DNA from 4 places in the Paenibacillus sp. FSL E2-8871 genome. Region 1 is predicted to be linked to each of the others. Evidence: riboswitches for the same ligand, from Rfam matches in the RefSeq annotation. Region 1 holds a riboswitch; each other region holds the start of a gene.
The links. A riboswitch is a leader RNA that binds a small molecule or an ion and turns the genes downstream of it on or off. The one in region 1 is predicted to bind cyclic di-GMP.
Positions count from the first base shown of each region.

Region 1 (7,965 bases):
AACTGGATGCTTTATTCTGATGAATACAGGTACAGAAGCTGTAGTCTCCAGTCATGGGTTGTTGACCACTGTAGCTTGGGGAATGGGGGATGAACTCTATTATGCACTCGAGGGCAGTGTGTTTGTAGCCGGAGCGGCTGTACAATGGCTTCAGGAGGGGTTAGGACTCATAACGGAGCCGGCAGGCTCGGAAGACAAAGCACGGGAAGTAGAGGACAGTGAAGGGGTTGTCGTCGTACCTGCTTTTACTGGACTAGGTGCCCCTTATTGGGATATGTATGCACGTGGAGCAGTCTTCGGTCTAACTAGAGGAACCACCTCGGGGCATTTGGTAAGAGCAACGTTAGAGGCATTAGCATTTCAGTCTAGAGATGTAATTGGGGCGATGGAAAAAGATGCAGGCATGCCATTGACCGGACTTCGTGTAGATGGTGGAGCGGTTCGTAATGATTTGCTGATGCAGTTCCAGTCTGATATCCTCGGTAGTGAAGTTACTCGAACTACATATGCGGAGACGACTGCGCTGGGAGCAGCACTTCTGGCTGGATTAACCTCAGGAGTCTGGACAAGAGAGCAGCTAGAAAGCTTTAACAAAGCTGAGAGGATCTTTTCACCTGTAATGGGTATAGATGAGCGTGAACGACGTTACAACGCCTGGAAAGACGCTGTAGCGCGTACCATGGGCTGGGAAAAACATGAAAGATATCAGTGATCAGGGAGATGCATATGTCTATGTTTAATGGAACAGAATCTGATCTACCGAGTGGACTATCTAAGCCTGCACTTCGAGCACTTCATGGTGCTGGGTATACACAGATTCACCAAATCAGTAAGCTCACTGTGTCAGAGCTTCTGCAGCTCCATGGGATGGGACCAAAAGGGATTGATGTACTACGGCGTGCGCTCACTGAAAAGGGGTTATCCTTTGCCAGCGAGTCCTAAAGAACAGATCAACCTAAAAAGCGGCAAGCTAAGGATAATCCTTGGCCTGCCGCTTTTTAGGTTGTAACGCTTAATATTCAATAACAAATGCAACGTTTTGCCATCCAGCGCCCACTGTCCAGAACAGAACTTTATCTCCGCGTTCGATCTTTCCTGTAGTAATAGCTTTGTGTAGAGCGATAAACGGGCTACTGGTTGAGGTGTATCCGAATTCATCACCTATGTAAACCGCAACCTCACGATCAATACCCACTTTTTCACAAACACCAACGATATTAGGTAGTGAAAGCTGTGAGAAACAGGCCGCTTTTATAGATTCAGGCGCTATGTTGTTATCAGATAGAAGCGTGCGAATCGATTCAGAAGCAGCATCTACGCAAATGGAATCATCAAATGGAATGAACTTCACATTGAATTCTCCAGCCGCGACGCCTTTTCTACCCAGATTAGCCAAGCCTTCAGCCGGGAACATGGAGTTGCCATAAACGCATGTGTCTGTTTGATAGACAGAATCAATGAAGCCTACCGCATTATCATCGCGCACAAGAAGGACTGCCGCAGCTGCATCACCGAAGTTAGCATAATAGACAGGATCATTCTTATCTGCATGAGGTGCTACATAATCGGATCCGATGACCAAAGCACGTTTAATTCTAGGATTGGCTTGCATTTGACGGCTCACCTGTTCTACGGAAGCAGTCATACCTGCACAGTTAGCGTTGCTATCTATACAAATTGTATGGGATGCGCCGTTAATTAAACGGTGAATCATTAAAGAGTTAGTAGGAAAGATATATTCAGGAGTTTGACTTGCATAGGCAATAAGATCGATATCAGCGCCAGTGAGACCATTTTTATCCAACACATTACTGGCAGCCTCAAAAGCCATCGTAAGAGAATTTTCTTCCTCATTCTTAATGCTATAGCGCGTATCACGACCTAAAGTGGTCAGTAGACCTCGGATATCAATACCCTTTTCGTCAAAATGCTTAATAAAAAAGTCGTTACCAACTTTATTACTAGGATGATAGATATCAATGTCTTGAATACGAATTCCGGTCATATGAATGAATCCTCCTGAAAAACTCTATAGTTTTTTTAGTTATAAGAAGAATTAAGCTGTAACGGTGGAAATGATCTCGATGTTATCTAGTCCTGCTTTACGACCCAGACGAGCAAGCTGCATTTTAAGAATTGGGTTATTCTCAAGGGTTAGATTTACTTTTACAAATCCATCATTCTTAAACATTACGAAGCAACCTTCCAAAAGAGGCACAACATCAGGAGCAGTTACGTTTAGCTTTCTGCAGTCGATTTGTAATTCATAGTCAGCTGGAGTGATAGGATTAATAGTTTGTTGATAAGCTTGGATAGATTTCAGACCATCTTCTTCAGAAAATGTTCCTTCCAGCTCAATATTGATCACTTTTTTAGTAGTGTCTGTCTTTAAAATAAACTGTCCCACGTTAACATCTCCCGATATTTTAATTTTACTGAAAATAGTTACTTTATTTCTTCAATCGTTTCGAGAAGAATATTAAAAGCGGTGATGATTCTAGGTGCCCCTATAGCGGGTACTAAGTGTAATAGAATACCTTTGAGTTGTTCTACAGTAACTCCCACACGAAGAGCCATGACATAATGAACACCCAATTGATCAAACTGACCCATCGAAATCAGGGCAGAGATAACTGCGATTTCCTTCCAGTCAGCTTCGATTGTGTTGCGTTGAAAAATATCGCCGTAGGCATTCCCCATAATAAATTCAGCCAAATCGGGGAAATGTTCTTTAATCGGAGCCAGTGCTTTAGCTCCGTAGTCTCCAGAGAGATTCGTGAAGTGGTTCAGACCACTGTTTACATTGTCTTTCATAAGTGACCTCCTAATTTAGGTTCAAAGTACGGTGAGCAGTCGGAGGGACCTCATCACGGTCTGTTAGCAGTTCAATGACGGCAACACGGTTGATGGCAACAGCATCCTTGATGGCTGTTTCGAACTCCTCCGCTGTCTCACATTTGTAACCCTTAGCGCCTAGTGATTCTGCGAATTTCACAGCATCCATAGGGACTTCGTAGATAGTTCCGTCAATACGTCCTGTAGTTTTTTCCATACCTTTTAGAGCCATATCTAGCTGTTTATTATTCACAACAATGAATATGACAGGAATATCCTTGCAGACAGCAGCGTTAATCTCTGCGCCTAGCATCATAAAGCAGCCATCTCCTGTAATGCAGAAGATCGTTTCTTCTGGAGCAGCAACCTTTGCACCAATCGCCATTCCGATGGAATTACCCATACAAGCAAAGTAAGCATCGAAAACAAAACTGCCCGGTTTCTTAACCTTGTACCATTTCGCAGCATGGAAACCGTGACTTCCATCATCAACAAAGACTGTGCTGTTATAAGGAATCAAATCACTCATCGTACTCAAGACCGATGCAAGTGAAAGGTTTGGTAAAATCGGAGGCTCTTCGGTATAATCGGAATTTGTCGGTGCTTCGCGTTTTGTGATGTTGTTCGTGTCAATATTATTGAGATAGTAAACTAGATTGTCCCGTAGATCTCCAGTCACTGGAATCGTTTTAGAGAACAATATTTTTCCGACAAAAGTCGGATCGCTATCAAACTGAATTAATGTTGCAGGATGATTTTCCCTTTTAAGATTACAAATAGTCATATCACTTAAACGTGACCCGAGAACGATAAATAGATCACTTTGATTCAGCAAGTCATCCCCATGGGTACAACCGCCTACTCCAATTGGACCGTGATAGAGTGGATGATCCCAAGCTATAGCCCCTTTACCACCTGGAGATGTAACTACAGGAATATTAAATGTTTCCGCTAATTGAATTAGCTCACTATGTGCTCCTGAGCGGTTAACGCCTTTACCCGCGATAATTATTGGATTCTTAGAGTTATTTATAGCATCAAGTACACGGTCGATATTAGCATGGCTAACCAGTGATTCGCGTTCAGGGATTACAATATTACATTCCTCTAGCAATTCCGTTTGTACATCAAAGGGAATACAAAGGTGAACTGGACCACGATTACCGCTCAAAGCAATGGATATGGCATGATTAAAGATTGTGTTAAAGTGATCTCCACGTTCAATAAGCTTGCTATATAAGGTGGCAGGTCTAAACATATCAGCTAAATCAGCTAGAAAAGAAGTAGAGTCCTGACATTGGGGAATTCCAAGCTCTTTAATAGATTGATGGCCAGTAATAAATAGGACAGGTAGGTTGTTAGCCTTAGCATGTGCTGCTGCAGTTAATAGGTTTGTTCCACCAGGACCTGAAGTACCAAAAGCTACACCTAGTTTTCCAGTTTTAAGCGCATACCCGGCTGCTTCGAAGCCGGAACTGGACTCATGTCTCCCAGGAATAAATTCAATACCGTAATCTACCATTTTAAGAACAATAGGACAAATGGATTTCCCAATAATACCAAAGGAATGGGTAACACCTAGGTTCCGTAGTGCTTCCGACATGTAATCTGCGACTGTCTTCAAAAAATACACCTCACAAGTTGATTGTTATTTTAAAATCAAACATTAGAAAACCTGTGCTCTGAATTAGGGCACAGGTTGGTGGCATAAATCGCCATAGAGACTGAACAATTGTTCAGTCGTCTTGGTTTTCTGCAACCTGGCAGTCATGGCCTCTGATTAAAAATGAGGCTGTAGATCCATGGTTTTGCGTCATCCTCTTTCGAAGATTTTGCCAATATTAATTTTAAAATTTATAAGAATAATTTTCCTTTACAATATATTCCTAGAGAACCTTTGTCAATATATTTTCGCAAATTAACTCGAATTTTGACGAAAGTCTTGTCCAACCTATGAAATAATAGATATAAAAAAAACTCCCCCTAAGTCAAAACTTAGGAGGAGTTTTTGGACTTGTTTATATATTTTTGCAAGTGACTTAAAACTTGAAAATATGGATAGTCTTCTGTAGATTAAACACAGCCTGTGTCATTTTCTCAGTTTCTTCAGCAACAGACTGCAGGGCATTAATTTGTTCATTCATAGCGGCGGATACTTCCTCGGTGCCGGCAGCGGTTTGCTGTGTGATTGCAGAGATATTCTCTATTGCACTTGAGATTTTCAAGGCACTTTCCAACATCAGATCACTTTCAGCAGAGAAGGAAGAGATTTGCTCGGTAATATACTGCACACTTTGCACAATTTGAGCAAAGATATGAGCAGATTGAGTGATCATCTCATTCTGTACCTGTACGACTTCTTCGTTGATAGCGATATTGTCAATCGCTTGTTTGATATCAGTTTCGATGCTCCGAACTAAGCCAAAGACTTCCTTCGTTGAAGCCGTTGATTCCTCGGCAAGTTTACGAACCTCCTGTGCGACTACAGCAAATCCTCGACCATGCTCTCCGGCGCGTGCTGCTTCGATGGAGGCATTCAGCGATAAGAGGTTGGTCTGCTCAGCGATCTCTGTGATGGTTTTTGTAATCATCGTAATTCCGCGAGCATTATGAGACAGGGCTTCGATAGTATCAGCTACTTTTTGAGTAGCCTGGATGTTTTTGCGCATGCCTTCAGCTTGAGTATCAACGGACTGCCGTCCTTGTTCAACTAGTTCTAATGTATGTATTGAACGTCTGTTCATTTCTTTCGTTGAGTTCGTATAATTGGATACTTTATTCTCAATATCTTTAATGGATTCTGTCATTTCAGCGATATCCGTAGATATTTCATTTGCACCAAGAGCTAGCTCGTTAGACGAAGAGGCTACCTGTGCCATGACAATTTTCAAATTTTGATTCTTATCTTCGATTCCACGGCTTGCATCCATAACTTGACGAGTGATTTGTGATGCTTCTGTCAAAATCTTCTTGAGCTTGTCAATCATAGTATTAAAGGAACGACTTACGTCCCCCATAGACCCGTTCTCATCGGCTCTACTAGTAAAATCCCCTTTTGAAATACTATGAGATACATTCGCGATGTCATCAAAAGAAGATGTAAGCGTTCTCTCGATAAAGCGGGCCACGGGGAAAGTTAGAGCAGCAAGAACTACGATTAGAACAATACCCAAAATAATGTTGCCTAAGATCATAAAAGTAACTAAAACAGGAATAGCAAATAGTGCGGCAACGAGGTAACATCCGGCAACAATTCTTTGTTTTAACGGAAGTTTATGCATCCAGTTCATTGGTATAATGTCCTCCTTATTAATATTATGTATTGGTGTTATTATATGGGATTTAAAGGTGATTGGTCTATAGTAAGAACTGACATAAATCTTCTTTTCGGAGTAGTTCTTTAGATTTCGTGTCAAAAATCCTCATAAATAGCGGAAATTTTTGCGATAGCAGACTTTACCATCTCTAAAAGTTCTTGCGGTGAAAGTACAATAACCGAGGGACTAAAAGAAAGGATTATCCGGCAGGCCGACTCGATCGTATTAAATTCGGCATCTACGTTTACCCACTCTGCTTTGCTAGTTGGCTCTATCAATTGGACAGAGACGAATCTTTCTCGCTGTAATTCTTTTAAGATAGATGTTCTAACCCTTAGCTTTACTTGATACTTTGGCAGTGCTGCTTTAAAGGCAGTGGTGGACTCTTCCCAGTACTGTTTTAAATCAAAGTCATCAGGTCTTTTAAACCACTCATGAGTCTCCTCAACGTTAACTAATCTGGACACACGAAAGGTCCGTAGTTCATCTTTGCTTTTGGCTACGACATACCATACTCCGCGTTTTGCAACTAACCCAAGAGGTTCAATGAAACGGACCGTTGTCTCGTTGCTCCGGAGATAAGTGATTTTTACTTTGCGGTCCTCCCAAAGTGCTCTCTGCAGTACAGAAAGGAACGGATAAGTCTCATCCGAAGGATGCCAACTGGCGCCATCAATATGAATACGCTCGCTTAGGTAATTTGCTGGGTTACTAAGTCGATGTGAGGATGCAGCCTCTAGTTTGAGAAGAGCGGAAGAGTAGTCGTCTTGTATCCCCAGATCCTTCATTATTGATGCGTCAGCGGACAGAAGCAGTGAACCAATCTCTTGTGGCTTCATTCCCGTTAGGGAGGTTCGGTACCCTTCAGTAAGCATCCAGCCTCCTTCACGACCACGTTCAGCTAAAATGGGTATTCCTGAAGCACTTAATGCTTCCATATCACGAAACACAGTTCGTTCTGATACCTCGAGTGTTTGGGCCAATTCTCTAGAAGTCATTTTTCCACGATTTTGCAACAGAAGTAATATTGATAACAAACGGTCGGCTCTCATTAGGCTATTGTACCTCCTCGAATTATTGATTAGACGATCACCATTAATCATTTCTAAATCATGATTATATTATATATGTCAGTTGATGTCATATATACGGGCTATACTTATAAAACGTAAGGAATGTTCACAGAATATTGAAATCCGAATTCATGTGGAAAGGGTTGAGGGCTATGACATTGAAAGGGAAAGTTGCATTGGTTACCGGGAGCAGCAGAGGTGCCGGGAGGGGAATCGCTTTAGAATTAGCAAGAAGAGGCGCTTTTGTCTATATTACAGGGAGGACCACAGATGTATCCGTCACAGAACATATTAAGGGGAGCATAGATAGCGTACTTTGAGAAATAAAAGAGAGTGGAGGCTCTGGTGCGGTAATACGATGTGACCATACGAAGGATCAAGAAACAGAAGCAGTGATCCGTCAGATCGCTGAAGAGCAGGGGAGGCTCGATATCTTAGTTAACAACGTATGGGGAGGCAATGATTTAGCTATCGAGCAGAAGCCTTTTTGGGAGCTGCCTACAGCTCATTGGGACAATATGTTTAATGCCGGTGTGAGAGCACAGATGATCACAAATTATTACGCAATTCCCTTCATGCGCAAGGCTAAAACTGGTGGTCTAATTATCCATACAACCTTCTGGGATCATTATAAATATTTAGGCAACTTTTATTATGATCTTTCTAAAAATGCACTTTTACGTATGGCTTTCGGATTGTCGAAGGAGTTAAAGGATGACGGCATTGCGGTTATTCCACTT
Region 1 is NZ_JBBOBV010000001.1:2,504,891-2,512,855, reverse strand. It holds gene glpK (glycerol kinase GlpK) at 1-712, shown strand, start outside; gene NYE25_RS11605 (DNA-binding protein) at 727-942, shown strand; gene NYE25_RS11600 (3-oxoacyl-[acyl-carrier-protein] synthase III C-terminal domain-containing protein) at 1,013-2,005, opposite strand; gene NYE25_RS11595 (hypothetical protein) at 2,057-2,407, opposite strand; gene NYE25_RS11590 (carboxymuconolactone decarboxylase family protein) at 2,446-2,814, opposite strand; gene NYE25_RS11585 (thiamine pyrophosphate-binding protein) at 2,825-4,468, opposite strand; cyclic di-GMP riboswitch class I at 4,587-4,682, opposite strand; gene NYE25_RS11580 (methyl-accepting chemotaxis protein) at 4,875-6,125, opposite strand; gene NYE25_RS11575 (helix-turn-helix transcriptional regulator) at 6,248-7,204, opposite strand; gene NYE25_RS11570 (SDR family oxidoreductase) at 7,549-7,965, shown strand, end outside.

Region 2 (7,965 bases), 3.3 Mb from region 1:
GCTTTAATTAACGAATTTGCAGTTAGAGGGATACACAAGAATGTGGCTACGGTGATTACACAAGTCGAAGTAAGCTCAGAAGACCCTAATTTCAAGAATCCGACGAAACCAGTAGGATCCTTCTTTTCCAAAGAGCAAGCGGAAGAAATGAAAAGAGAACATCCGGAATGGAGCTTTGTAGAAGACTCTGGCAGAGGATACCGTAGAGTAGTTCCATCCCCAAGACCTATAGATATTGTGGAGAAAGACGCGATTAAGTCATTAATCGACGGGGGCTTTGTCGTTGTCGCTGCAGGTGGTGGAGGTATCGCAGTCGTGAAGTCTGATGATAACACGTACAAAGGTGTTGATGCAGTCATCGATAAGGATTTTGCAACGAGTCTTTTAGCAGAGCAAATTCATGCGGAGACCTTAATTATTACAACGGGAGTGTCTAGAGTATGCATCAACTATGGTAAGCCGAATCAAAAAGAGCTTTCCAAAATGACGGTTAATGAGACTAAACAATATGTGCTAGAAAATCACTTCCCAGCAGGAAGTATGCTGCCTAAAATCGAGGCAAGTTTAAGCTTCTTAGAGAACAGCGGAACGCGAGTTATTATTACGAATCCGGAAAGCTTGAAAGATGCGATCAATGAACAGGCAGGCACTCATATCGTGAAGTAATTTAAAGCGAGGGGAAGTGTAGATATGGATCAAGCAAAGTTGGAACAAAATTATGATAGGTACAAATCATACGGTTACGGTGAGGAATTACTGCCCAAGAAGCCTGAGCAAAGAGACTGGGGAATGTCCAACTATATAACCCTTTGGATGGGTGCTGTTCATAATATTATGTCGTATATGACAGTTGCAGGCTTCTTCGTCTTAGGATTGGATACAACACAGGTGCTCTTTGCCGTTATGCTTTCGGCCATTATTGTCTCCGCATTTTATGCTTTAAACGGATATTCTGCCTCCAAATATGGGCTGCCATTCGCGATGTTGCTTCGTGATTCATTTGGGGTAAAAGGAGCAATTATACCGGCATTGATACGAGGACTTGTTGCCGGATTAGTATTCTTTGGAACCACTACCGTTGTTGGTGCAGAATCATTAAATGTTATATTTGCTAGATTTATTCCGAATTATATGGATTTAGGCGGTGGCTTCACACTATTCGGGTTAGCATTCCCGACAATGATCTCCTATGCGATTCTTTGGACAGCAACGGTTCTGTTGTTCTTAGGTGGAATGAAAACATTAGGTAAGTTCGGTAACTGGTCTTCCCCGGTAGTGTATGTGTTTATTATTGGTGCTGCTGTTTGGGCGATCAAGATTGCTGGAGGGTTTGGTCCGATTTTAGAGTATGTACCAGCGAACCCAAGCTCAAGTCCATTAGTCTTTATTGCTTGCGTGAGTGCATTGGTATCTAACTGGGCGGGTCCTGTTGTGAATATGTCGGACTTCACACATCGTGCGAAATCACCAAAAGCGGCTATGATTGGATTGCCAGTAGGGTTTATCTTGTCTTATATTCTTTTTGCTATCACTTGTGTGGCCTTAATCGCGGGTACAGAAATTGCGTTTGGTGAACCGATTTTCAATATCGTTCATGCCATTGATAAAATTGAAAACACTTTCGCGGTTGTTGTATTGATTCTAGCGCTAAACGTAGGAGCAATCGCCTTCGTAGTGTTTGCAAACCTATTGCCAGCTGGCTTGCAAATGTCATCTCTTTTCCCGAAAAAATTCACTGTAAAGACTGCAGGTGTCTTAACAGCCGTTGTTGGAACTTTGATTTTGCCATGGAAGCTGGTAGAAAGTACAACCACTTTATTCTACTTCTATAGCTTTATTGGGTCCATCTTTGGTCCAATTGCGGGTATTATGCTTTCAAGCTTCTTTATTCATCGGAAAAGAGTATTAAATCTTGATAATATCTATGTCCCAGCAGGTAGCAATGGTGAATATAAGAATGGTTACAATCCTGTTGCGATGGCTGTTTTAGCAGTCAGCTTCATCCTTCCTATGTCAGGTGCATTTCTTAAGGGTATCCCCTTCCTAGTTAGGATGAATGATTTTGCTTTCTTTAGTGGCTTAATTGTTTCGTTTGTTCTATACACCATCTTTAGCAAAACACTAAAATCATCCCAATTAAACTAGAGGAGGAATTTGAAATGGATTACATGAAATTGGCTGTAGACGCAACGATTGAGGGTATGAACAAGAAATTTGGAGGCCCGTTTGGTGCAACGATTGTCCGAGGCGATGAAGTAATTGCAGCGGTTAGCAATACGATGATGAGAGATACGGATCCTTCTGCACATGCGGAAATGGTAGCTATCCGAGAAGCTTGCAAAAAGCTAGACACGATGGACTTATCGGATTGTGTAATTTATGCCACCTGTGAACCGTGTCCGATGTGTATGGGCGCTATTATTTGGTCAGGGGTTAAGGAAGTTCATTATTGCAGCACAAGAGATGATGCGAAAGAGCATGGCTTCTCTGACATTCACCTTCGCGAATATTTTGTGGGGCATGATGAGAGTGTTGTTAATATGATTAAAGTGGAAGCTAGAGAAGATTGCGATCATTTATGGACGCATTTCCACGAATTAAACAAGAAATAATTCATGCGGTCTCCTATATTTTCCGGCACTATTTTAGTGCCGGATTTTCCTGTTCTTCTACAGACCTACTCAGCAAGATGAAGCTGAAGGAAATCAATCACCTGATGAAGAGCTTTTTGCACAACAGGGTTATCGAAATCTTTTTCAAATACATGCTCTCCGTTTGGAATAGTAATAAGCTTTGCCGCTACTCCTTCTTTCACTAGCGCAGCTCTCATGAATACCGATTGTTCATATGGCACATCTACATCGTTCGTTCCGTGAAGTAACAATGTAGGGGGAAATTCCTTAGTTACATGATGAATAGGACAGAATTTGAGAAGTTCTTCCTTATGTAGAGAAGGATTCAAGCCTGTCACTTCTTCGATCCAACGACCGGATTGTCTTGCATATAAATAGAGAAGAAAACGCTCGTCAACGCTTGCGCTCGTAATGATTTGATCGGACACTGTACCTTTTGCAATCTCCATGGAGACGATATCCTTTTCACAATAGAATTTACTTGGTTCGAGTGCCCATGGAGCGCTAATATCGCCATATCCATAGAAGGAAACAATCGCACGTGGCTTATGGGTAAACATTCCTGTGCTTAGTGCAAGGAAACCACCTGCTGAGCTTCCCACTACAGCGATCCTCGAGGGGTCAATGGAGAATTGTTTTGGTCCTTCCTTTTCTAACCAAAGAAGGCTATCTTGGACATCTTCAAGGATGTCAGATAGGGTTGACCTAGGGGCTAATCTATAGTCAATCGAAAATAGCGCAAAGCCATTATTAGTGTAAAGTTGTATCATTTCCTCGGATAGATCTTCTCGATCACCCCAAAGCAGGCCGCCTCCGTGAATGTACACAATAGCAGGGGCTTGGGGACGATTTGTTTCATAAAAATCAGCTTTAATTGTAAATGAGTCATTTTCTTTAAAAATAATGGTCTTCTTCATAGTTACCCATTACACCTCATCAAGTAAGTAATTTTTAAAGACTAGCACTACCTCTATTGTATATCATTCACGAATTTTGATGAAACCATAATCATGAATACCCAGGATTGGAGATATTAGCATGGATAGAAAGAGAAGATATCAGGCTTTATTTGATAATATTAATCAATATAACTCGGGTGAGAAGGGCATCACTAGAATTGCCTATACAAATGAAGAGCAGACATGTACGAGTGCTTTTATGCGGATGTGCAAGGCTGAAAATTTAGATATTCGGATGGATCATTGCGGAAATGTGATTGCTAGAAGAAATGGAAAGATAGAAGGGCTCCCACCCGTTGTAATGGGCTCTCACTTGGATACGGTATACCAAGGTGGGAAGTACGATGGGGTAGTAGGTGTAACGGCTGCTTTGGAAGTGATCAAACGTCTAAACGAAAAAGGGATTGAAACGGATCATCCGATTGAAATTATCTCATTTGCCTGTGAAGAATCCTCGCGTTTTGGTATTTCAACAGTAGGCAGCAAAATAATGTCAGGGTTATTTCAGAAGGAGAAATATAGATCTTTGAAGGACAAAGACGGTATTACAATGGAAAAGGCATTTTCGCTATGTGCACTGGATTATAACAGTATTGATCAGGCGAGTAGAGAGAATGAAGAATTAAAAGCGTTTTTTGAATTACATATTGAGCAAGGTCCTGTCTTAATAAACAATAATAAAAGAATAGGAATTGTGACTGGAATTGCTGCACCCGTGAGGCTTCATATTCAAATATCAGGGAAGGCATCCCACTCTGGAACGACACCTATGAATATGAGAAAAGATGCTTTTCTGGGTGCCTCAGAAATAGCACTTGAGCTTGAGAAGGGAGCCAAACTCGAACAAGAATTTGGAACGGTTGCGACGCTAGGGGTGATAGATATCTTGAATGGCGCTATGAACGTGGTTCCGGGAGAAGTGGAAATTAAAATTGATATCAGATCTACTTCAGTGGCATCCAGGCAACGTGTGTTAGATCATTTATATCAGACGATAGCCTCAGTACAAGAGAGCAGACAACTTGAAATTGCGAGTACGGAAATCATCTCCGAGGAACCAGTCCTATTATCGGATGAGATCACTCATGTTCTAGAATCCATTTGTGAAGAGAAGGGGATATCGAGTCAACGGATGATCAGTGGTGCAGGGCATGATGCCATGAACATGAACAAACTTTGCCCAGTAGGGCTTATCTTTGTTCCTTCTGTAGATGGACTTAGTCATCATCCTAATGAATATACAGACTTGGATGATATCATTATGGGGATTGATATTTTAGAAGAAGCTGTTCTTCGTTATGCGTTTGTAAGACAAACATAATTCGTGTTGAGAAGTAAGTCCCAATGTGACATATATAAATGTTACATTGGGCTTTAGTATCTAATTTTATAATTGTTCGCAGAATTGTTGCTTTACATTAATAAATATTATATTAAAGTTAACATTGAGGTTTGTGAAAAATTTCCCATTGAAAAAAATTAAATCACAGCGGAGATAGGTCTTTTGGTGGTAGCCTATTTTTAATAGAGTATTTAGGACTAAAAATAGTAAAACAGAATATTGGTAAACCTATTGAAAAATAGGGACACAAAGCCATAGGGTCTAAATCTATTTATAGATATGACAGCCGGTTGCATGCAGTGGGAGTTTCATGCTCTTATTTTTTGATGCATATGCAGCCGTTATCATTCTGATAGCGGCTTTTTTTTTGCTCGTTTTCTAATAAAAAAACGTAATAAATCGGAAAAAGGATGATAGTACATGGATCAGACACAACCACTGAGAGTATGGAGAATGATAGGCCTCGTCATAATGGCAACGTTGATATTTTGGGGGTGCTCTTACTATTTCATAAAATGGACTGCTAACTCTTATGAGCAAGAAGCGGTTGCTGCTACATCAGAAGCTACGATACATGCGAGTAGATCGATTGGAAATATGATACAGGGTGGATTAGATTCATTAGATGGAATTGCTGATTCTATTTCGGAAATCAATTATATGGATTGGGATAAGACCAAAAAATATCTGCATCACTTTGATAAAAAATATAATTTTATTCGAATTAGCATCAACAGCCCAGATGGTAAAGCTTACGCATCAGATGGGACAATGTTTGATGTATCAGATGAAGTAGGGTTCCAAAAGGCTCTGCAGGGTATTAGCAGTATTTCTGATCCATTCTTAGATAAGATCTCCAATAAAGAAATTATCACGATCAATAGTCCACTTAAGTTTAAAGGTGAAGTGAAGGGTGCTTTATCTGCCAGCAAATATACACAGGATCTTTATGATGCTCTTGCAGTTTCCTTCTTTAAAGGTCATGGTTATTCTCAAATCATTGATCAAAAGGGACAAGTCATTATCCAATCGAAGAATCTCGAAGAGGATAAGACAATTGATAACATATTCGAAAGTATAAGTATTGATTCTAGAAATAAGAAACAACTGCAAATCTTTAAAGAGAACATAACCGCAAAAAAATCTGGAGTAGGAATATTTTGGATTAACGGAGATAGCAAAATGGTTGGTTATTCTGGCATCCAGGGGGTTGAGGACTGGTATATTCTCTCCGTGATACCGAAAGATTTGATCATGGCCAAAGCGTCTCAAATGAGTCAGGCGACTTTTCTATTATGTGTAATCATGTTTGTCTTACTATTGATCATATTTGTTAACATTCTATTAAATAAGAGCAAAATTAGGAAACAGATGGAGAGGATTGCCTTTGAGGATGAGTTAACACATCTTTCTAGAACGAATAAATTTGTTATAGATGCTCAGTATTTACTTAAAGAGAAACCGAATACAAAGTTTGCTGTGTTGCAATTTGATATTGAACAATTTAAATACATAAATGAAATTGTCGGTTTTCATGAAGGAAATAGTATTTTGATTCAAGTGGCTAATAGCTTAACAGCAAACACATTAGACGAGGATGTCATTGGACGCTTAGGGGGTGATCGTTTTATTCTTTTCACTTCGTATGACAATAAGGCGGAATTATTCATCCGTATACAAGTACTTACTGAACAAATGAGCGACTATACGTTTGGAAATGAAGAAGGTTTTAGGCTAGTGATTAATTGTGGAATTTACTGTATAGATGATCGTCAGAGCGATATCCTCACATGTATTGACCGAGCAGGAATCGCTTGTAAGTCCATTAAAGGTGGATACAAGAGCTCATGCACTTTCTTTGACGAACAATTGCTATTGCAGATACACGAAGAGCAAGACATCGTAAGAAAGATGGATGCTGCCATGACAAATGGTGAATTTATAGTATATTTACAACCTAAAATGGATCTGCGAGTGAACAGTTTTCATGGCGCTGAGGCATTGGTTCGATGGAATGATCCTCAGAAGGGACTTATATCTCCTGCAGTATTTATCCCCATATTTGAGAGGAATCGCTTTATTGTGAAATTAGATTTAATGGTGTTTAAATCAGTATGTATCATGTTGAGTAAATGGATCCAGGAAGGAATCCAGCCACTTCCGATTTCAGTGAATATATCGCTTATAACCCTATACCATAATGATTTCCTGCTCCATTTGACGAATATTATTAACAGGTACCAGGTACCTGCTAGATTGATAGAGTTAGAGCTGACCGAGTCTATTGTATTCCAAAATTTAGAGTTTGTTAGAGATATTTTGTTGGAGTTGAAACGTAAAGGATTTTCCATAGCTATCGATGATTTTGGGACAGGTTATAGTTCCTTAAATGTATTGCAATATTTCCCTGCTGATGTCATTAAGTTAGACAGGGCTTTTCTGATGAGTAAGTCAAATGATGAGACAGGGAAGATAGTAATTGCCAGTATGGTCAAACTAGCTAGGGATTTAAATATGAAAGTTGTGGCAGAGGGAGTTGAGACAGAGGCGCAAATTGATTTTTTGAAACAAATAGATTGTGAAATCGCACAAGGATACTATTTCGCGAAACCAATGCCAGTAGTAGAATATGAAAGCTTAATTAAAAGTACATAGGGAGTGCAAAGCATGAGGAAAATGAGAAATTGGACTATCGTAGGCAAAATTACTGTTACTAATTCAATATTACTGTTAGGTGCTCTGATCATTGCGATCGTTGGTAGTGTGTATTTCAGCAATATGTATGCGAACTCTAGAAGTATGTATAAGAACGATCTTACGTCAGTTTATGCACTTGGGAAATTCGAATCAAATAATCATGAAATAGTAACCTTAACGAATAAGATGATCGCTAGTCATGATCCAAGCGAACTTCAAGAGAGTTATCAGAAAGTTGTTGAGCTTCAAGCTGAAAACAATGGAATCTTGAATAAGTATGAAGAAACACGTTCCCTCCCAAACGAAAAGGAGATTTATGCTGAAGTTTTATCAT
Region 2 is NZ_JBBOBV010000001.1:5,835,846-5,843,810, forward strand. It holds gene arcC (carbamate kinase) at 1-666, shown strand, start outside; gene NYE25_RS26175 (cytosine permease) at 691-2,145, shown strand; gene NYE25_RS26180 (nucleoside deaminase) at 2,160-2,612, shown strand; gene NYE25_RS26185 (alpha/beta hydrolase) at 2,678-3,550, opposite strand; gene NYE25_RS26190 (Zn-dependent hydrolase) at 3,672-4,913, shown strand; cyclic di-GMP riboswitch class I at 5,146-5,232, shown strand; gene NYE25_RS26195 (bifunctional diguanylate cyclase/phosphodiesterase) at 5,355-7,589, shown strand; gene NYE25_RS26200 (methyl-accepting chemotaxis protein) at 7,602-7,965, shown strand, end outside.
Region 2: it holds a riboswitch for cyclic di-GMP, as region 1 does, so the genes downstream of both, NYE25_RS26195 (bifunctional diguanylate cyclase/phosphodiesterase) here and NYE25_RS11585 (thiamine pyrophosphate-binding protein) in region 1, are expected to answer to the same signal.

Region 3 (7,965 bases), 3.2 Mb from region 1:
AAGTGTTCCGGCTGTGAGCGGGATACTTCCTTTATGAAGGGTTGCACTTTGATTTTTCCAATTATCGATGATCAGCTTTCCGTCAATCCAGACACGGACTCCATCATCAGAGGATGCCGAAATCGTATATTTTTCACTGAATTTGGGTTTGAGCTTCCCTTTCCAGCGAACAGAAAAATGATCTTCATCTATCTCCTGTGCAGGTGACCCGCCATGCCAATTAAAATCAATCTTACGATCATCGCGGATAAGTACCGCTTCTCCCTCTAAATCAGTATTGTTATAATATTCTCCAGTCAAACCCGTTGGAGTTACCGGGATTACCGGTGCTATCGAAGGGCCTCCTGTTGTGAGAACGTAATCCTCTCTCGATACTATAAACGAGTCATTCATAAAGCTTTTAATTGACTGTAGCGTATTATTTTCTGTCAGTAATTTTCCCCAGGTCATCATATAGACCCATTTATTTTGTTTCTCAGTTAATACATCCGGGTTCGGCAGCTGCCCACTCTCCCCGATTCCGATAGGTTTACCTTCAGCAAGTGCGAGCAGATCTTCATAGTAGGACTGCTTATAATCGTTATTGTAGATATCCGCAGCCAGAACATCGAGTTTATCCGCACCGGGATAATATGCAGCATAAGGATCTGCCCATTCATTCGGCGCATTTGGATTCCACACCCACAGTAGATTATTCAGTTGATGTGTGTTTACAAAACGATCATAGACAATATTCCAAAGCGCTGAAAAATTGTCCTTTTTCCCCCACCAAAACCAACCGCCGTTCATTTCATGGTAAGGTCGCCATAAAACTGGAACTCCGGCATCACGCAGCTGTCCCAAATAGCCAGCGATCTCGTCTAGATCAGAGATTAGACTCTTATACTGAGCCGTCCCAGGCGTAACATAAGTATTAAACTTCTCTTGACTGAGACTTCTGTTTACATTGGACCACTCCGGAGAAGTCCCCGGCAAACTCTGATGGAATGTCATGGCTACAATGCCACCCTCTTGATGCCACTCCATTGCACTGTCTATAACAGCTTGTCGCTGTTCTGCGATCGTCCCTTCGGGTTGATTATTAATTGCCCCCAATTCATAACCATGTAGAACGGCATTTTGTCCCGATGTATTCTTCAGCTTATGAACCAGTTCATCTGGACTTTCTAGATAATCATGCTGGCCAGACAGGATTCCTTTGCCACGTAGATTCACCAAATTACTCAGCAGTTGCTTGGCTTCTTCAGAAGCTGATGGATTGCTTGGTATAGCCGGAGGAAGAGCGGAAGAAACACTCATAGCCTTCGGAAGACCCTTAACCTCTCCCCAAGGCAGCAAGGAAAAAATAATAAACACCGGTAATATAGTAAACAACAATCTGTTTTGCTTATAATATTTACGCAAATAAATCCTCCTTTCGGTAGCTGTACTGCCTCCACAGGTGCTAAATAAACATACCTGTTATCGGACAATCGTCTTCTGACCTAATGAGGACTATAGCTTAGTAGCTCTGCAATAACGCAGAGCCACTAAGGATCGACCTGTAATTTTCATCAATCAGGAGACATCCGGAAGATAAAGTGCACTTGCTGGAACTGTCTCTTTAGCTTGACTAGCACTTTCCCACATCAAGCGGACTCTCGCATCGCCTTCATTTTCGTAATACTCCACCTTGATATCGTATAGCTGACCAGCCTTCAGCGTTATACTACCCTTACGCTCAGTACCACTTTGCTTAGTCCAACTATCAATCACGGATTGCCCATTCACCCACACACGGATGCCATCATCTGAGGTAGTGTAAAATGTATATTGCTCATCATATAATGGCTTAATTTTACCGCTCCAACGTATGGAGAAACGATCAATCCCGAGGGCGGCATCCGGCGATCCTTGCCGCCAATTGAAATCGATAATTGCATCAGTTCTAGTAAGAGCTGCTGTTCCCGATAGCTGTATGTTGTTGTAATATTCTCCTGCAAGCCCCTTCGCAAGAGGAATGGCTGCCTCCCCCTCTTCTTCGGGAGGTGCCGGCGCTGGTGCAGCGCTAGGTGTCGGTGCCAGACCAGTATTTAATTTATCTCTGGTCAGGGTATAGTTGCTATTCATAAATGTTTTGATTGTATCTGCACTGTTATTCTCGTAAAGCATTTTTCCCCAGCTCATCATATACGTCCATTTACTTTGTGATTGCTGAAGCTTCTCCAGATTAGGCATTTCACCATTCTCCCCGATCGCAATCGGTTTGCCTGCGGCTAGACTCAACAAGCTGTCATAGTATTTTTGCTGGTAATCATTTTCGTATATATCTGCTGCCAGAATATCTACTTTATCAGCACCTGGATAAGTTAGCGCATAAGGATCTGACCAAACATTGGGAGCATTCGGACTCCATACCCATAACAAATTATTTAATTTATGAACGTTAACAAAACGGTCATACATAATATTCCAAAGTTTAGAAAAGTTATTTTTCTTCCCCCACCAGAACCAGTTCCCGTTCATTTCATGATAGGGTCTCCAAAGCACCGGAACATTGGCATCGCGCAAGCTTTTTAGGGAGACTGCCACCTTATCAAGTTCAGCGATCAGATTGTTATATTGCTTGGTACCCGGTGTAACGTAACTATCGAACTCATTCTGACTAAGTGTTTTTTTCACATTATCCCAGCCATAAGAGGTGCCCGGCAGGTTAGCATGAAAAGTCATAGCTACGATCCCGCCCGCTTTATTCCAGTTGATGGCGCTGTTCACCACATTTTGACGCTGCCAGGCCATCGTTCCTTCTGACTGACCGCTGATCGCGCCCAGTTCATAACCGTGAAGAGCGGCATATTGTCCGCTGGTTCCCTTCAGCATATTGTTAATTTCATCTGGACTTTCTAAATAGTCATGTTGACCAGCAATAATACCTTTTCCTGAGATCGAGTAAAAATAGTTAAGCAGCTTTACGGCTTCAGGTGAGGCTCCTGGGGTAACTGGCGTTCCAGAATTTGAAGCAGCTATGACAACAGACGGCGAAATTCCAACAGTAAGCGGAAGTGCAGTCAGAAACAAGACGAGTGACAGAAATGCGCCAAATAATCGATACGTACGGTAAGCTTTCAAAATAATCTCCCTTTCGGTAGCCAGGCTGCCACTCTTTCGAAGGCCCTATAGCTTTGCGTCCCTACCTTTCGATAGGTTTGCCTTTTCAATTTAAGAGAAATAATCTCTCTTACCGTAAGTATCGACGACAATTAATGATATATTTAGTGTTTTTATGACTTTTTTTGATAATTGAGTCAATTTACCTGTTTCAAGAAATTTTGGATTGGTTAAATAGATAGGTTAGACCTATGAAATGAATTGTTGTAGTTCTATATCATTCCAGTCTAAAGTAATACGAATGTTATCTTCTTCTACTAATTCAGAACCCGTTTGTACCTCTATAAACTCGACATCCGTCAAAGCAAGGATCGCGTGCTTCGTTCCTTCCGGTATACGTACCACGTCCCCAGCCTTCACATTATGTTTTTTCTCATTCAGCACAATACTTGCTTCGCCGCTGACGATTGTCCAAATTTCACTACGCTTGCGATGTAATTGATAGCTGATATTATTCCCCTCGGATATAAAAATCCGTTTGGTCAGCACTTCATTGCCTTCATCATATTTCACATAATCAATAACTTTGTAATGGCCCCAGCGGCGTTCCTCGTACATCGGTCTTTGTTCAAAGGTCTTCAGCACTTCTTTAATCCGTGGGCTCTCAGCTTTATGGGTAACTAGAATCCCATCCGGGCTAGCCGCAATGATCAGATCCTTCGCACCAATTACCGTAATCGGAATATCCAGCTCATTAATCAAGCAAGTCCCCTCAGAATCCGCCGTTACAAAACCTTTTCCTACATGCTTGCTGCTCATTTCCTCTGTCAGCGTATTCCACGTTCCAAGATCCTTCCAGAATCCATCATACGGCTGCACCACAATATGTTCTTCTTTCTCCACCACTTCATAATCAAAGCTGATGGAAGACAATAGCTTATACTGCTTCTGCAATTCTTCATATCCTAAAGGCAACCCTTTACGCTGCAAAATATCTAACAAGTACCCTAAGCGGAAGGCAAACACTCCACAATTCCACAATGCATTTTGCTCGATGAGCTGTTCTGCTTGTATACGGTCTGGTTTCTCTTGAAAGTGACTCACCTTCATAAAACCATTTCCCCCCGCCTCTTCGGTGGTAGGAATAATATATCCGTATTTCTCTGAGGCATGTTCAGGAACAACACCCATTAGGGCCAGATTTGCTCCACTTTCCAGCATGGTCCCCTCAAGCATAGCTATGGTATCAAAAAAGGATGCTTCTACATAAGGGTCAACAGGCAATATTGCTACCGTCTCCGCTGGAGAAACACCTGCCACTGAATAAAGATAGGTAGCTGTTAAGGCGATAGCCGGAAAAGTATCCCGACGCTCCGGTTCAACGATAATCGGCACATGACTTCCCAGTTGGCTTTGTATCATTTCTACTTGGCTGCGGCCGGTGGCCAGATAAGATGATTCTGCCATCCCTGCTTCCTCCAGCTGTCTCCAGACACGTTGTACCATGGATTCTGGTTCACCTTGAGGGCTTTCAAGTACCTTTAGAAATTGCTTTGAACGTGAGTCGTTGGACAACGGCCATAACCGTTTACCTGAACCGCCTGATAGAAGTACCATTTTCATAGAATGAACCCTCCTTGAATTGATATCAAAACCTATGTCTTCCGTTTGGTGGTCGTTGGAATGGATGCACTTACAAACTTTGTTAGGTATGAACCACTTCAAGGGATTTTGGACTTCCGATCGCTGTTATCCTCAGATTTCCTTATTGAACCGCTTCTAGCGGTAGAAATCCGAGGATAAAGGCGAACACTCCGTTTCTACAGTTCCAAATTCCCTTTCCGTTCTTAACCTAACCAACTACTTTTTAACACTGATCCGTGCGCACCGGGCTGTACCAGCCAGAAGCAAGCACGTTTTTCTAAAGACTCGCTTCTGCTCCGGGGGAGGCAGCAGCAACTGCAAGAACAACTGCAACTAAAAGAGCAAGACTAGTTGCCACCACGGAGACAAAGACGATGACAACTATAAGTGCTACTGCTACTGCTGTTGCGATAAACAATCAGAGTACACTAACTATATAAATTGCTTAGAAACTTAAGATAAGGGAACGAAGTGGCGGAGAAGAATTTTGGAACTGGAGGAGCGATAGCGTCCGCCTAAAAGCTTTCCGTAGGAAAGCTCACTTCGTAAGCATAAGCTTTTCCGGATTTCATCCGCTATTAAGCGGTATAAATCAAGAAATCTGGAAACAACAGCGGCTGGAAGTCCAAACATTCACCGCAGTTGCGACTGACACTTAACACAAAAATCTCAAGTTCAATATATATAGATTAAACCGCTCCAGCCACACTAGCAGAATAACCGCTCAATCCACCCATCTGCGGGCGGCCGACAGAATGATAAACGAGTCCGGTACCCTCAATTTGCTCCTTGGAATACACGTTGCGTCCATCGATCAATACCCCATTACGCATGCTTTTCGCCAGCTGATGCAGATCAATCTCCTTGAGTAGGCTCCAATCAGTCAGGAGGCATACGGCGTCGCTGCCCTCAGCCGCTTCCTCTGGCAGATTGCACCAGCGAAGCTGCGGATGATCATATTGCTGCCTGAAATTTGTAGCTGCGATTGGATCATATAGTTTGACTGTTGCCCCTTCAGCCACCAGTGCCTCAACAATCTCTCTGGCTGGAGCTTCGCGGACATCATCGGTATTAGGCTTAAAGGCAAGCCCCCATATCCCAATCGTCGAACCGCGCAGGCTGCCAAGTGATTCATGCAGCTTGGAGATGATCATAAACCGTTGTCCCTTGTTCACTTCGACTACAGATTTCAATAATTTGAATTCGTAATCGACGTTGCCCGCAATTTGAATGAGTGCATTAGTGTCTTTCGGGAAACAGGAGCCTCCATAACCGATACCAGCCTGCAGGAAGGATGACCCGATTCTTTGGTCCATACCCATTCCTTGTGCTACCTCGGTTACATCAGCTCCCACTTTTTCACAAATATTGGCAATCTCATTAATGAAGGAGATCTTCGTGGCCAAAAATGCATTTGAAGCATATTTGATCATTTCAGCACTGCGTATATCTGTTACAAATACATTTTCTGTGAAACCCTTATGAAGCTCGCGCATGGTTGGTTCCAGCTCTGGATTATCAAGACCAATGACAATTCTGTCGGGATGGAGGGTATCGCGAATCGCTGACCCTTCACGTAAAAACTCGGGAGCAGACACGATATCAAAAGAATGATGGGTAAACTTAGAGAGCATTTTGGAGATTTTCTCATTTGTCCCTACGGGAACTGTAGATTTAGTCATTATAATTTTGTGCCCGTCCATCGCTTTAGCGATTTCAGCAGCTGCACCCTCAATGTAGGTTAAGTCAGCTTCACCATTAGGCAGCGATGGCGTACCTACAGCAAGAATGATAATATCTGAATGCCGCACCGAATCCTGAAGATCTGCAGAAAAAGATAACCGTTCCTCACGAAGATTCAGTTCAATCAGTTCCTCGATTCCCGGCTCATAGATGGGCGATTCCATCTGTTTCAGTTTCTTAATCTTTTCCTCGTCCTTATCCACACAGATGACATGATGTCCGCCCAGTGCAAAGCACACGCCAGATACAAGACCCACATACCCAGTACCGATTACTGTCAGCTTCATACAATCATCCTCCTTTTAGAAAATTGACGTAGGCCTGCTCAACATACTGCTTGAACTTAACCATAAACGCCTGCTCATCGAATTTACGTGCATGCTCCATAATTTGATCGATATCCCAAGCGTAGGACTCTACCTCATAAATAGCCTTAAGCAGATCCTCCACTTCTTGATGCTGAAAGAACACACCATTTACATAAGGAATAATAGTATCCAGTGCCCCACCTGCTTGATAAGCAATTACCGGTCTTCCTGCAGCGTTCGCTTCCAGCGGTGTAATTCCAAAGTCCTCTTCTCCTGGAAAAATGAACGCTCTACACTGTGCCATCATTCCAGTCACTTGCTCATCTTCTAGCCGGCCCAGAAACGATACATTATCCTTAGCCATGCCTTCGAGACGCTTGCGATCCGGTCCATCCCCTACGATATAAAGCTTAAGACCATTACGATTGAAAGCCTCTACTGCCAGATCAATCCGCTTGTAGGAAACAAGCCGGGAGACAATTAAATAATAGTCACCAATGGTAGAAGAGCTTGTAAACCGGGCTGTATTAATCGGTGGAAATATGACATCTGCATCCCGGTGATAATAATTCTGAATCCTCGTCTTCACTACTGAAGAATTGGCTACGAACTGATTCACATTTTTGGAAGTCCGTTGGTCCCACGTTTTGAGCTGCTGCATGTATACCTTAAGCATTTTTTTGAACAGCCCGGAATTGGACTGACGTTCCATGTAGGTGTCGTAATCCCATGCGAAGCGCATAGGTGTATGGCAGTAACAAAGATGAAACGTATGTTTAGGAACCTGTATACTTTTCATAAAAGCACTGCTGGAACTCAGGACGATATCGAAACCGCGAAAGTCCAAATCACGGATGGCCATTGGATAAAGTGGCAGCACCCCTTTAAAATTGGTCTTTACCCCCGGAATCTTTTGCAGCCAGGAGGCACGGATATCCGCATCTTTGAGATTGTCAGTAAGGCGGCTTCCGTTAAAAACCGTTGTGTAGATTGGAGCCTCGGGATACATGTGATGAAAGACTTCCACCACTCTTTCCGCGCCGCCCATTTGGATTAAGTAATCATGCGCTATCGCAATTTTCATGTGAATCATCCTCAAAGTTTTATGGAGCATCATCTTCAGAATTACCGCGTCATATCATCTGTCAGGTGCCCGCCAACAAACCTTTATAGTAGTCAACGA
Region 3 is NZ_JBBOBV010000001.1:5,725,157-5,733,121, reverse strand. It holds gene NYE25_RS25745 (glycosyl hydrolase) at 1-1,404, opposite strand, end outside; gene NYE25_RS25740 (glycosyl hydrolase) at 1,558-3,108, opposite strand; cyclic di-GMP riboswitch class I at 3,121-3,200, opposite strand; gene NYE25_RS25735 (sugar phosphate nucleotidyltransferase) at 3,337-4,710, opposite strand; gene NYE25_RS25730 (UDP-glucose dehydrogenase family protein) at 5,421-6,761, opposite strand; gene NYE25_RS25725 (glycosyltransferase) at 6,766-7,866, opposite strand; gene NYE25_RS25720 (glycosyltransferase family 4 protein) at 7,928-7,965, opposite strand, start outside.
Region 3: it holds a riboswitch for cyclic di-GMP, as region 1 does, so the genes downstream of both, NYE25_RS25740 (glycosyl hydrolase) here and NYE25_RS11585 (thiamine pyrophosphate-binding protein) in region 1, are expected to answer to the same signal.

Region 4 (7,965 bases), 2.9 Mb from region 1:
AACAGGCCTAAACCTGAGATTTGGAAGTTTAACTTCCGATTTGAATGTCTTCATTGCAGAAGACGATTCTCCATAGAAAGGAGGTGATCCAGCCGCACCTTCCGATACGGCTACCTTGTTACGACTTCACCCCAATCATCTACCCCACCTTCGGCGGCTGGCTCCCTTGCGGGTTACCCCACCGACTTCGGGTGTTGTAAACTCTCGTGGTGTGACGGGCGGTGTGTACAAGACCCGGGAACGTATTCACCGCGGCATGCTGATCCGCGATTACTAGCAATTCCGACTTCATGCAGGCGAGTTGCAGCCTGCAATCCGAACTGAGACCGGCTTTGATGGGATTGGCTTCACCTCGCGGTTTCGCTTCCCGTTGTACCGGCCATTGTAGTACGTGTGTAGCCCAGGTCATAAGGGGCATGATGATTTGACGTCATCCCCACCTTCCTCCGGTTTGTCACCGGCAGTCACTCTAGAGTGCCCAACATTACTTGCTGGCAACTAAAGTTAAGGGTTGCGCTCGTTGCGGGACTTAACCCAACATCTCACGACACGAGCTGACGACAACCATGCACCACCTGTCTCCTCTGTCCCGAAGGCCGCCACTATCTCTAGTGGATTCAGAGGGATGTCAAGACCTGGTAAGGTTCTTCGCGTTGCTTCGAATTAAACCACATACTCCACTGCTTGTGCGGGTCCCCGTCAATTCCTTTGAGTTTCAGTCTTGCGACCGTACTCCCCAGGCGGAGTGCTTACTGTGTTAACTTCGGCACCAAGGGTATCGAAACCCCTAACACCTAGCACTCATCGTTTACGGCGTGGACTACCAGGGTATCTAATCCTGTTTGCTCCCCACGCTTTCGCGCCTCAGCGTCAGTTACAGCCCAGAAAGTCGCCTTCGCCACTGGTGTTCCTCCACATATCTACGCATTTCACCGCTACACGTGGAATTCCACTTTCCTCTTCTGTACTCAAGTCACCCAGTTTCCAGTGCGACCTCAGGTTGAGCCCAAGGTTTAAACACCAGACTTAAATGACCGCCTGCGCGCGCTTTACGCCCAATAATTCCGGACAACGCTTGCCCCCTACGTATTACCGCGGCTGCTGGCACGTAGTTAGCCGGGGCTTTCTTCTCAGGTACCGTCACTCCGATAGCAGTTACTCTACCGGACGTTCTTCCCTGGCAACAGAGCTTTACGATCCGAAAACCTTCATCACTCACGCGGCGTTGCTCCGTCAGACTTTCGTCCATTGCGGAAGATTCCCTACTGCTGCCTCCCGTAGGAGTCTGGGCCGTGTCTCAGTCCCAGTGTGGCCGTTCACCCTCTCAGGTCGGCTACGCATCGTCGCCTTGGTGGGCCGTTACCCCACCAACTAGCTAATGCGCCGCAGGCCCATCCCTCAGTGACAGATTGCTCCGTCTTTCATTCTTTCTTCAGGAGAAAAAAGAAATTATCCGGTATTAGCTACCGTTTCCGGTAGTTATCCCAGTCTAAGGGGCAGGTTGCCTACGTGTTACTCACCCGTCCGCCGCTAAGTTATTTTGAAAGCAAGCTTTCAAAATAACTCCGCTCGACTTGCATGTATTAGGCACGCCGCCAGCGTTCGTCCTGAGCCAGGATCAAACTCTCCAATTAGTATTGAAAAGAGCGATATGCTCATTTTGAAACATCTGACGAGAAAATTAATTCTCTAATTTTGGATTTCACTTTCGTGATTTCCTACTCACTCGTTGTTCAGTTTTCAAAGATCAAGTTCTCGTTGGCGCCGTTTAATGTCTCAGCAGCAACTCTTATAATATATCATGTTATTCTCAGTAATGCAAGCTTTATTTTTCGAAATCCGTTTATATAACTCTCTCAAACATTGCCTGTACGCTGTCTAACAACGCTTAACTATAATAACCTATCTATTCATAGAAAAGCAACCCCTAATAGAAAAATAAACAACTAGCTTAATTATTAAGCTAGTTGTTTATTTAATAGAGTTATGAATCTAGCGATGCAAATTAATAGTATTTTGCTGCAGTATACTTACTTGAAGCCTTAATAAAATCCGTATTCTTCTTATTCTTCGCTGACGATGCATCTACCGTTGTATCAATAGTAACCCATTTCCCATCCATCAACACTTCATTCCATGCATGGTATTGCGTAACGTAGCTAGTATTCCCCATCACCAATTTAGCAGGCACATCTACACTACGCAGCATTGCGGCAAAAAGAGAAGCATAGTCATAGCAGATTCCTTTTTTAGTATTCAAAGTGTTGTTAATGTTCGGAATGTAATCTGTTGTTACGTTATTAGCAAGAGAATAATCGTATTGTACATTAGCAACTACATAGTTATAGATTGCCTTAACTTTCTCTTCATCTGTTGTTTTGCCTTTTGTAAGCTCTTTGGCCTTAAGGATCGCTTTATCAGAAGAACTCCATTTCACATTCTGTACGGAGCCCAAATATACGGAATTCGAGTCACTCATGGTTACGTCTACTACTTCGGAATATAACGCTTTGTATTTATTGCCGGTTGTGTTCTCAAGAACAGAAACCTTATAAGTACCATTACCTTGTTGTAAAGGGAAGTCCTCAGCTTGTCCAGAAGCATATAAGTTATATGTATAGCTGCTGTTGTCTTTAGTGATCATGAGTTTGATTCTTTTATCTTTCGGAATATCATAGTTAATTCCAATAACACCTTGAGCCACTTTCGATGTAATCAACCAGCTTGCATCTACACTTGCGGCTTGAGCTGTGCTTACCGGAACCGCAGTAATCAGTACGAACAGCGCCACCATCATAAAATAAACCTTTTTCACGGATAAAACCCCTTTCGGTAGCTGGCTGCCATCCTTTCGGGAAGGCCCTTTAGCTTTGCGTCCCTACCTTTCGATAGGTTTGCCGTTATCGTATAAGCTCTATCTGTTCTAATTTCACTAGACAAATTAACAGAATCAGTCCAAGTAGAAATATGAATCTAAGATTCTTATATATTTTATAAAAACAAAAAAAGCCTCTTCATTCGGTAACTGGCTGCCATCCTTTCGGGAAGGCCCTTTAGCTTTGCGTCCCTACCTTTCGATAGGTTTGCCGTTTATCGTGTTTAGCTTTTATAGTCTTATACTACCATATTTATCCTCGTAAACAAGAACAAAATTGCTAGATTTACTATTATTTTATAGTTATTTCTCTGTATTTGAGTTTTCTTGTTATTTCTCGTCAACGATTAGGAAAGCTTGGCATGAACAATCAAACGATGTGTAGGATCTACTAGTGGGTCACACGTAATTAGAGTAAGAATTTTATCTTTGTTATTCCCGTCTAGAACAGACACATCACTAGGAAGTACAACAGAAATATCATAAACCTCGTAATTATAAGTCTGATCGCTAGTCTTTACCGTAATCGTATCCCCAATCACAACCTCATTCAGCCTGTTAAACAATCTGCCCGTAGTTCTAGCTCTATGTGCAGCTATTGCGGCGTTCCCTATTTCTCCTATTGGAGTTGTTTCTTTCATATGGGCCGCAGCATGCTTCATATTCGCTTTAGTAGCCCCTTCTAATACAGGTAGCTTCAGATTGATCTTATCGATCTCAATTAATGCGATAACTTTGCCACCCACTTCAATTTCCGGTTCCGGCTTTTCTGTTTCTTGCGGCTGTGCTTGTGCATCTAAAGCTGATTCCTCCGCTAGTAGCTGAGTGACCTCGGCATATCTGCTCTTTAGATCAGGTGGTGGAGTACTTTCACTGGTGCTCAGTTCAGCTGATTCTAATAGCTTATCCTGCTGCCAGTCGTTATACCATTCGTTAGCTTTTGGATAGAGCATGATAAGGATCCCCGCCAGTATGAGCACATACGAGAATTTACGCATGATTTTCACCTCCGTAGATTGGTTCTACTGAACTTTAGAATACCCATTTACGACTTCCGAAGAAGTTAATGATCACCGTCACAAACGTTACTAATACCTTAGAGATCAACACTTGAATGCCTAGTTTGTCAGTCAACAGATGCATTAGCAACAGCGATATTCCGAGTACTACCAGATTCAGTACGATAAACTTCAGCAACTGCGTCTTATCAAAACCCTCTTTATTACCACGATCACGATCCTTGAAGGTTACTTTTTTATTCAAAATAAAGCTGTTCGCTGTCCCTGCACTATAAGAAATCACCTGTGCCAACGCATATACCATCCCAAGTGAGTTCAGTAATGTGAAGATTACGAAATCAATGAGGGTATTTACCAGACCTACAGCATTAAATTTGAGAAACTGTATGAAAGCAGTCCGAAAGTTCTTATCTGACATCTTTGTAATCCTTCCGGCGATCCACTTCTTCTTCGTTACGATATCCTATGGTCTCACTGACAATATACAACGGTCTATCCTTAGACTCGTCATAAATCCGTCCAATATACTCACCGATTACACCTAGCAGCATCAGAACGATACCGTTAAAGAGCAAATTGACCCCTACAATGGAAGCCCAACCTGGAACCGTCCATGAGGTGAAAAAGATTCTTTGAAACAATACGAAGAATAAATAGAGAAAGCTGGAGAAGGAAAGAAAGAATCCGACATACGTAGCAATCTTAAGTGGCTTATGCGAAAAGGAAGTGATCCCATCCAGCGCAAAACGAATCATTTTCTTAAGAGGATACTTAGTTTCTCCTGCAAATCGTTCTTCCCGCTCATATTCCACCATCGTCTGCTTGAAGCCGACCCAGCTCACTAAACCTCTGACATACCGATTTTTTTCCTTGAGACCTCGCAAGACATCACATACCTTACGATCAATAAGACGGAAATCACCTGTGTCCGTGGGAATGTCTACACTTGTCATGCTGCTGAGCAATCGATAAAAGATCTTGGCCGTTACCTTTTTGAACATCGTTTCTCCACGGCGCTTCAGCCGCTTCGCATACACAACGTCATAACCCTCTTTCCACTTCTCGATCATTTGCAAAATGACCTCCGGTGGATCTTGAAGGTCAGCATCAATAACAACAACCGCTTGACCTTCGGCATAGTCCATGCCAGCTGTAATTGCTACCTGATGTCCGAAATTACGCGAGAAGTCAATTAGCTTGACGCATTCATCCCGATCACTGATCTCCCGAATCATCTGGGCCGAACGATCACGACTTCCGTCATTTACGAAGACTAGCTCATAAGTATCGCCGCATTCGTCCATTACTTTTTTCAAACGTTCATAAGTAACGCTAATTACTTGCTCCTCATTGAACATGGGCACAATTACACTATATCTGGCTTTCACCTTTATTCCTCCTAAAAGCTTTATGGAGCGTTACATCTTTCTGTACTTCATAATAACGCTGTAAGCATAAACTTATTGTTATAGATATTTTAAAAAAATCTTAGAAAACCCAAGATGGGAACCAACGCAGCATATTCTTCACATAATCTCCGCTTACCTGCATCCCTGACAGGACAGGGTAGAACGCGACAAAGAGCAGTAAAGCAACAGCCACATAGACATAACTAACATAACGAGCCTCAGGATATTTGCTATCTAGCAACTTCATTATATATACAATACCAAGAATCATAAAAGGAACCATAGCAAAATAATGGTAGATAAAGGTTTCCCTTGGGACAAGCATCCATGGAACATATTGTGAGAAAAAGGCGATCCAGATCATATAAAGGGTCTTATCTTTGCGTTTCAGTGTAATCCACAGCGTTGCCAGCATTGCGAAAATACCCGTCCACCAGATAAGCGGATTCCCCATAGTCACTATACTGCTGACCTGACCTTGCGGCAAACCCTCACTGCCACTAAAGAACCAGACTGGTCTCTTCATAAACGGCCATTGCCACCAGGAGGACGCAAAAGGATGTGTAGCTACAAGCTGACTGTGATAGTTGTACATATTCTTTTGGGAATCAATCAACCCTTTTATAGTAAAGCCCTCTGCGGATGCAGATAAACCCGGAACAAAAGATAAACTATAAATAATGACCGGTATGATTACGAAGAATGCAACACAACTAGCTAGCGTAATAATGGTATTTTTCCAGAACGAATTTACGGCTTCGCGACAGGTGCCCAGCAGTTCCTTATCTTTGATCTTCCCTTCCGCGAGCAACCGTCCCGATGCTTGGTATTCTCTGTAGCGCTCGAAGAGCGAGATAGCTAGCATAATGGCCAGCCCAGCTCCTCCGTACAATACAATCCACTTGGAGGCGACACCAATTCCGAAGAATAGACCGGACCAGAACAACGGAATTAGCGTTTTTCTTAAGGGTTGCCTGAAGAAATTCATAGTGTAATATCGCTGCATGAAATAAAACATTAACATGATGAAGAATACTCCGTATACATCGATCGTAGAGATTCTTGTTTGTGTGAAATGCATGAAATCCAGTGCGAACAACCCAGCTGCAAGTGCTGCGTATTTGCTCTTTTTAAAGAGCCGTAGTGCCATTACATAAATGAGAGGCAGCATGGCAATCCCGAACAATGTTCCGATAATACGCCAGCCGAAAGGATTGACTCCGAACAGTTTCATCCCTACTGCGATCAATAGCTTGCCTAGTGGTGGATGCGTGTTCTCATAAGGCACAATCCCGTGTGTATATTCATAAGCTGTCCGTGCATGGTAGATCTCGTCAAAATAAGTGCTATTCATAAAGTTAGAATATTCAGGGATGAGCGACTGCTCGTCAAAAAGATTGGCAGGCTCTCCTCTTTTAGCGACTGCATTAGCATCCGGTGTAACACCGGCTATAGGAAGAGGTACTCTTTCGCCTCCCTGCTCATAGAAGGCCATTTCATTTAAAGTGAACCCTGGAGAGGTGACTGTAAACTTCACGTATCTTGCTGCAACGTTCAGAGGTTGGCTTTTCCAGATGAAGACATTCCCAACATCCTCGCTTACATCCAGCGGACTACTCCAGACATCAGGGGACTCACTGAATTCGAGCTTAAACTTCCCGGTACCTACGCCACCGAAGATATTCACGCGTTCCAATTGTTTACTCTGTCCTAGATCTACATAGAAGCTTTCACCGCTGGCAGCTGGCTCCCACAAGGTCTCTGGAGATTTAGTAGAACCTAAATTATATAAAGCAATTGCCGCGTAAACGGCAGTAATGGCAAGAATATATATCCAATCTATACGCTTAAACTTCATCGCTCAATCTTCCTCCCTTCTGGTGCGGTCTTATTTGCTCGACGACTTTAAGGTCTTCTTCATATTTTTCTTCAGGTGTTGGTGGTGCTGGAAGAGGTTTTACTCCCCCACGAACATACACGTCATAACCAATGTAGAGCATGTATAGCAATAATGACAGGTTAGCTATAGAAGTAACCAAAACGATTCCATCTGCACCTGGATTTACACCTGCATTTAGATGAGTTAACGTATAAGCCACATTGATATACTGCGTTAAGCTGAATCCAAGGAATAGGGATAAAAACCTACGATCCCGACTCGCTATATAAGTGAACATACATAGAATAACAGCAGGGAACATATAACGTTCATGCATTTTGGTTCCAAGCACAAAGACTACTACAATGAGCGCCATACCGATAAAGTAGGATTTGGATAAATCCAAGCGATCTTTTTTGAAGGAATAAAACGTTGCTATGGCTACTGCCACTAAAATAAATATGAAGCCCCATACACGGTAAGTAATACCTAACCAAGTTAGGTCAAGAGATGACCACATCGGGTCAGTCAGTGTATATAGATTAAATGCATTCACAGAAGAATAGGGATAGGAAGATAACGTACTCTTATACAGATTAATAAGGCCAACTAAACCACCGTTATTCCAGAAAAATGGTGCCGCGAGCAATCCGAATATCCCTAATCCATACAAAGCTCCAAATCCAAGCTGCTTCCAAGCACGGTGATGATAGAAAGCAAACAATAATACCGGTGTGAATATTAACGATTGTGGTTTAATTAAAGTTGCTAATGCAAACAAAA
Region 4 is NZ_JBBOBV010000001.1:5,356,026-5,363,990, reverse strand. It holds rRNA gene NYE25_RS24235 (16S ribosomal RNA) at 77-1,634, opposite strand; gene NYE25_RS24230 (transglutaminase-like domain-containing protein) at 2,006-2,815, opposite strand; cyclic di-GMP riboswitch class I at 2,829-2,909, opposite strand; cyclic di-GMP riboswitch class I at 3,018-3,098, opposite strand; gene NYE25_RS24225 (class D sortase) at 3,223-3,873, opposite strand; gene NYE25_RS24220 (GtrA family protein) at 3,908-4,312, opposite strand; gene NYE25_RS24215 (glycosyltransferase family 2 protein) at 4,302-5,282, opposite strand; gene NYE25_RS24210 (phospholipid carrier-dependent glycosyltransferase) at 5,383-7,161, opposite strand; gene NYE25_RS24205 (glycosyltransferase 87 family protein) at 7,151-7,965, opposite strand, start outside.
Region 4: it holds a riboswitch for cyclic di-GMP, as region 1 does, so the genes downstream of both, NYE25_RS24230 (transglutaminase-like domain-containing protein) here and NYE25_RS11585 (thiamine pyrophosphate-binding protein) in region 1, are expected to answer to the same signal.